Zymomonas mobilis subsp. pomaceae ATCC 29192: one gene and its partner. The protein of the gene in region 1 interacts with the protein of each later gene in a pairwise test. Links are inferred from orthologs where the notes say so. Each region holds a gene or a part of one and is shown on either strand. Other genes may lie near its edges.

Evidence for each region.
Region 2: the proteins of mtgA (region 1) and ZYMOP_RS02250 interact in binary tests that used the Escherichia coli proteins (3 or more experiments, as listed by UniProt). The link is inferred for Zymomonas mobilis subsp. pomaceae ATCC 29192 from one-to-one orthologs.

Annotation. Positions count from the first base shown.
Region 1 is NC_015709.1:356,556-359,612, reverse strand. The notes cover bases 332-3,057. They hold mtgA (monofunctional biosynthetic peptidoglycan transglycosylase), read right to left. Parts: upstream 2,190-3,057; coding sequence 1,473-2,189; downstream 332-1,472. Other genes in these bases: nagA (N-acetylglucosamine-6-phosphate deacetylase), read right to left, coding at 2,833-3,057; ZYMOP_RS01610 (c-type cytochrome), read left to right, coding at 2,332-2,826; ZYMOP_RS01620 (cytochrome c1), read left to right, coding at 665-1,504; ZYMOP_RS01625 (cytochrome b), read left to right, coding at 332-663. Outside these bases: more of ZYMOP_RS01625, read left to right, coding at 1-331. UniProt on the Escherichia coli protein: Peptidoglycan polymerase that catalyzes glycan chain elongation from lipid-linked precursors. May play a role in peptidoglycan assembly during cell division in collaboration with other cell division proteins.
Region 2 is NC_015709.1:508,352-511,682, forward strand. The notes cover bases 332-3,331. They hold ZYMOP_RS02250 (peptidoglycan D,D-transpeptidase FtsI family protein), read right to left. Parts: upstream 2,684-3,331; coding sequence 980-2,683; downstream 332-979. Other genes in these bases: ZYMOP_RS02245 (UDP-N-acetylmuramoyl-L-alanyl-D-glutamate--2,6-diaminopimelate ligase), read right to left, coding at 332-983; ZYMOP_RS02255 (hypothetical protein), read right to left, coding at 2,684-3,331; rsmH (16S rRNA (cytosine(1402)-N(4))-methyltransferase RsmH), read right to left, coding at 3,331-3,331. Outside these bases: more of ZYMOP_RS02245, read right to left, coding at 1-331. UniProt on the Escherichia coli protein: Essential cell division protein that catalyzes cross-linking of the peptidoglycan cell wall at the division septum. Required for localization of FtsN.

The DNA of each region.
Region 1 (3,057 bases):
GGGCTTCATATCTGGGCGTTACACCGGAAGGGCTCAGGTAACCCCACAGGTATCGAAGTGACAAAAGCAGAAGATGTCGTTCCCATGCATCCTTATTACATTGCCAAAGATGCCGTGGCAGTGGGCGTGTTTCTTCTGATATTCTGTTCTTTACTGTTTTTTTGTCCTAATATTGTTTCTGATCCAGATAATTATGTTCCGGCCAACAATCTTGTCACGCCGCCCCATATTAAACCAGAATGGTATTTTTGGCCTTTTTACGCAATTCTACGCTCTTTTACGGTAGATTTTTTATGGGTCCCTGCCAAAATGTGGGGCGTAATCGGTATGGGATTATCTGTCTTTTGCTGGTTCCTCTTACCCTGGCTTGATAACGCCCCAGTACGATCAGGGCGTTATCGTCCGTTATTCCGTTTGTTTTTCCTGTTTTTTCTGTTGGATATGGCAATTTTGGGTTTTTGTGGAAGACAACCTGCCGAAGAGCCATGGATAAGGTTAGGTCAGTTCGCGTCGCTTTACTATTTTGCTTTCTTTTTTGTGATTTTACCTGTTCTCCCAGTCTTTGAAAAAACTTTACCCGTTCCAAAATCCTTAGAAGAAGCAGGCTATCCCAAGACAACAGTGCCCTTAAATCAACCACCTAAAAAAGGGGAGGGTGCCTGATATGCTTACTATTCTTCGCCGCATCGGCTGCCTTCGCCTATTGGCTATTCTTGTGGGGTTAGGGCTTGTTCTCACTTTATTGATGGGGATAGGACAACCCCGTTTAAAACAGGTCGATGATCCAACAAGACACTATCAGAAACCGTTAAAATCATTGTCTTTACCCAGTGATGGTTTAATGGGTCATTTTGACAAATCGCAATTAAGACGTGGATTTACCGTTTTTCAAGGGATTTGCGCCTCTTGTCATAGCTTAAATCAGGTTCATTTTCAGGATCTGTCGGAAATAGGCTACAATAAATCCCAGATCGAAGCGTTGATGCAAGAATGGATCAACCGTATTCCAGATGTCGATCATAATACCGGAGAAGCGCTTATGCGCCAGCCGGAAATGAACGACCGGATAACAGGGCCTTATTACAATCCTCTTGGAACTAGCGGTATCACGACAGCACCTGATTTATCTTTGATGGTAAAAGCCCGTAAAGGCGGTACCAAGCATATCTATTCTATTTTAACCGGTTATGAAACTGAACCGAAAGAAATAGAACAACGCTATCCACAATTTAAAACACCAGAAGGCAATTTCTATAATCCTTATATTAAAGGCCTTCATATCGCGATGCCAATGCCTCTTTTGATAGATAATCAAGTTATCTATGAAGACGGAACGAAGGCGACGGTGGATCAAATGGCCAAAGATGTCACCGCCTTTTTGCAGTGGTCTTCGGAACCGGAACTGGAAAAACGCCACCATATTGGCTTTGGCGTTATAGTCTTTCTCTTAATAGCAACAGGGCTGGCTGTCATTATTTGCTATCAGATATGGCGAGATGTTTAGCTTTTATAGTGTTGAAAAGACAGCGGTTGAGCCCTGATTTTTCAACGGTTGCCATTCGGCTTTGAATGATATTGCCATAGCGGCGCACAAAACCTTTCGGCATATTAGCGGTGCGTTTTTTAGGTAAAGGAAAGACCGCCGCTAATCTTGCCGCTTCCAAAGTCGATAAATGGCGGGCATCATGATGGAAATAATGCTGTGAGGCCGCCTCTACGCCATAAATACCGATGCCGGTTTCGGCTATATTAAGATAGACTTCCATAATCCGGTGCTTTGACCACAAATGTTCTATTAAAAAAGTAAACCATGCCTCAATGGCTTTACGAACGTAGCCGCCATTCTGCCAAAGAAAGGTATTTTTAGCGGTTTGTTGACTAATGGTTGAACCGCCTCGGATATGTCCGCCGCTAGCATTATGTTTTGCCGCCTGTTCAATAGCCGTAAAATCGAAACCATGATGGTTGCAAAAGTTACTGTCTTCGGCGGCGATAACCGCATCTGCCATTTTAGAGTCAATATCTTCCAAAGAACGCCATTTTTGATTAATGCCATAACCAGCCACAGCATTGCTTATCATGGTTAAGGTAACGGGTGGCCTGACAAAACTATAAACCATCACCCATAGTGTGCTTAAAAGAGCGAATGATAAAACAAGCTGTCCGATAAAATAGAGAAGCCGGAACATCGCATAATCCTGCTCTATAAAAATTTTATATTTAAAAACAGAATACTTACTTTCAGGGTTTATAAGGTAATTTTTAAGATTTATAGTTATTTATGATCATACAGTTACAGATTTTATAAAATTATTAGAGAGGGAAATAGTGATGATAAATTTTACCCGAAATACAGTGCTTTCAAAACTGTTTTTCGGGACAATTTTAGCACTTATGCCTCTGTTTCTGGAGGGCGTCCTAGCTGCCCCACCAGGTATCGTGCCTTATATGACCAATTGTTCGACCTGTCACCAAACCAAGGGGGAGGGGTCAACTAACTTGGCTCCAAAATTAAGCAACCGGATCGGTAAAATCGCCTCTTTTGACGAAGGCCGTCGCTATATGCTTTCGGTTGTCTTCAATGGTATGGCAGGCCGTATTGTAGTGGACGGGATGCCTTTTTTAGGGGTTATGACGCCTTTGGGTCATCTTAAAGATGAAGATATTTCAGGGGCTCTTAATTACATTTTATCTTTGCAGAATATGCCGCAAATAAAACCATTTACGCCAGCCGAAGTGAAAGCCGCCCGATCACTGCCCAAAAAGTCAGCCCCACAAATGACTATTGAACGGCAAAAGCTGATCGCGGCACATGGATCATTTTAGCGCTTTTTAAACGGCTTTTCCGGCTATCCAAACGCTTTGTGGTTTAAAATACGTATCGAGCACAACAAAATCGGCTCTTTTTCCTATAGCAATGACCCCTCGGTCATCTAATTTTAAAAATTGCGCTGGCGTAGAAGAGGCCATACGCGAGGCCTCTTCTATAGAGACATGACCCATTTTAATCATATTGGCGAAGGCTGTGGACATATCTAAAAGAGAACCCGCCAATAC
Region 2 (3,331 bases), 150 kb from region 1 along the record:
AATCGAGATAGATTGGATAATGTTTTTTCAACATCTCCGCCTGTCGCTATAACAAGACCTGCCGCCACCAAAGCATTAGCCACTTGATAGCTACCAATAAGAGGCAATCTTACTTTGTACGATTTTCCTTGGGCTGAAAGAGAAAGATGTTGTCCTTGACTATCGGCTTTTTTATCAAGAAGTCGAAGCGCACCCCCCTTTTCCCCGACATCTATCAGTTTTAGGCCCCTCTTTTGCACATGGGCAATCACTGAGGCCGAGACAGGATCATCAGCCCACACCACTGCCGTTCCATCAGAAGCCACTCTCTCATCAAACAATCGAAGTTTTGCAGCAAGATAAGCGTCCATTGTGCCGTGATAATCGAGATGATCCCGCGAAAAACTAGTAAATCCACCAGCCATAACCCGAGGACCATCGCTCCGATACTGTGCCAGACCGTGGCTTGAAGCTTCAAAAATAAGATGAGAAACATTTTCTTTCGCCAATTTTGAAGCCGAAGAAAGAAATGTTATAATGTCCGGCGTCGTCATCCCCGTATTAAGATGTTCTTGTGGGGAGATAATACCAAATGTGCCGATAGAGGCCGCATTATAGCCTGCCATTTGCCATAGTTGTCGACATAGTTCGGCGACAGACGTTTTGCCATTCGTCCCTGTGACAGCAGCGATTACCGACGGAAAAGGCGCAAAAAAACGTGCCGCTATTTCAGCAAAAGTTTTTCTGGGTTCATCACTTACAAGATGAATAGCCCCTTTTATCCGAGCCTCGGGACGGGCAACGACCGCCACCGCGCCAGCAGCGATGGCTTGAGGAATAAAATCCTCACCGTTGACTTTGACGCCGGGAAACGCGCCAAAAATATAACCTTGTTGAATCTGACGATTATCAACGGCACACCCTCTGACAAGGCTGTTTTGTTCGGCTTCTGTAAGCCCGAAATCAGGGGCTAAATCCCCAAGTTTTTTTTCTAAGCGGCTCATGGTGTTTTCGCCGGTGGTTTCCATAGTAAAGCCCGCAAATCAGTAAGATCAAGATCCCGTTTTGGGTCAGGAATAATGCCGAGTAAAGGGCCGATATGCTGCACGATGTCATTAACAATCGGTGCTGTCACCATACCCGCTGTAGCGTAACCACCAGTATCAGCTGTCCCTTGGGGATTATCAAGCATTGCAACGACCGCATAACGCGGCGTATCCATTGGGAAAACAGCAGCAAAAGTAGAAACACGGGCACCATGATTATAACGGCCTTTTTCTGCCTTATCCGCGGTGCCTGTTTTTCCACCTACCCGAAAACCGGGCGCATCCGCCCTACGCCCTGTACCATCTGTAACAATAAGACGTAATAAACGCCGCATCGTAGCACTATTCTGACTAGAAATAACTTGCCTGCCATCTGGTCTGTAATCTGCATCCCGTTTTAATAAAGTTGCAGGTCGCCAGATCCCTCCATTGACCAGAGCGGCATAAGCGCTGGTTAAATGCAATGGCGTAACGGCAATACCATGACCATATCCTGTCGTCATCACGGTACTTCTAGCCCAAAAAGCCGGCCAAATTGGCCGACCTCTGGCGGTCAGTTCGATAGCCGGTCGATGATCGAAATTTAAATTACGGAACATAGCTTGCATGCGTTCCGGCCCTAATTCGTCTGCAATACGCGCCGTTACAATATTTGATGAGTGAACCAGTGTTTCGGGAACATCAAGCCAACGTTTTTGAGCATGTTCATCATGAATATGAAATCGACCAACAGCCAGAGGCTCGGTGGCATCATAACGCTTAGCCAAAGAGGTCACGACCCCATCTTGGATAGCCGTTGCCATAGTGATGGGCTTAAAGGTAGAGCCTAATTCATAAACGGATAAAGTGGCTTTGTTATCAAAAGCGGTAGGATCAGAACTACTCCGATCATTGGGATTAAAATTCGGCAAAGAAACCATGGCCAGAACTTCACCAGAATCTACATCCAATACAATCGCCGTCGCCCCTACCGCGCTATATTTAAGCATCGCTGTTGATAAGGCTTTTTCGACAGCGGCCTGCACTCTAACATCAATAGACAGCATAAAAGGCGCAGATTGCCGTTTGGGATCCGTCAGTTCTTTATCAAGGCTAAATTCCATGCCGGACTGACCATGGCCATCTTCGCCTATCCAACCGATAACATGCGCCGCCAGTGTTCCTTCTGGATAAAGACGGGACGGCTCATGCAGAAAATCAATGGCAGGCTCTCCCAGCATATTAAGGGAACGCACTAATTCAGGCGAGGCATGACGCCTTAGATAAACAAAATTACGATTGGAATGAACGATTTTGCGATATTCATCGACCGTGCGTTCCGGCATCAAAACCGCGAGATTGGCCGCTAACACATCTGGATCGCTGATATGATTGATATGTAAGGTTCTTGGATGAATTCCAACCGACCAAACATCAATAGTGCGCGCCAAGGTGCGACCATTTCGATCGACAATATCGGCACGCGCTAAAAGCGGGGGTGTTGGATGACGACGTTCTTCTACGCCCCAACCTGTGATAAAAATAAGCCATATAATTTTGGCAATAACCAAGCCGATCCCACCGCAAAAAAGAATAAGCAGTATCATCAGCCGGACATGGCTTGCCGTAAGAATATCAGTGCTGGATAATGTTTTCTTAGACGTTAATCGGGTGATCATTCATCGGGCTGCCTGAATTTTACTGTGGCTAAGCTCTCTAAATTGAGAAGCCGATACCCGATGCATCATGGTTTCATCATTTCGGGTATTAAGCGTGTGAGGAAGGGATAAAGAAGCCACTTCAAAACCTGCCGCCGAAGGAGCGGCCACAGCTTCTGATGGCTGAGCAATCACTGAAGAAGCGGCTGTTGAAGAAGCTTTATACTGCAGCTTATGGGCTGAAACCATTTTGGGTTCCAAAGGCTGAATATTGGATGGCTGATAAGGGTGGCTATTGGACGAAACAACATAGCTTGCCTGACGAAAACTTGAGGAGTCTTGATTGGCATTGCTGGCCGAATTTTCAGCCTCCGATGGGGCATTATCCAATACTGCTAATTCCGTATCGCTGGAGATAAATTGTTTTATAGTGGGTGAAGTTAACGCAAAGGATTCCATATTCCAACGATCAATCTGGCCTGAACGTGCTAAGGTATCCCCTTCCGTCTGCAAATGCCGAATCGTTTGGCGTAATTTTAGAATATCCCGTTCTACATGAATTAATTCACGTCTTTCGGAGGCGACACGCTGTGTTATCATATAGCAAATCAGGGCCGCGATGCAGCATAAGCCAACTAAGCAAATAGCGCGAAAATGCCTTGTAATGAT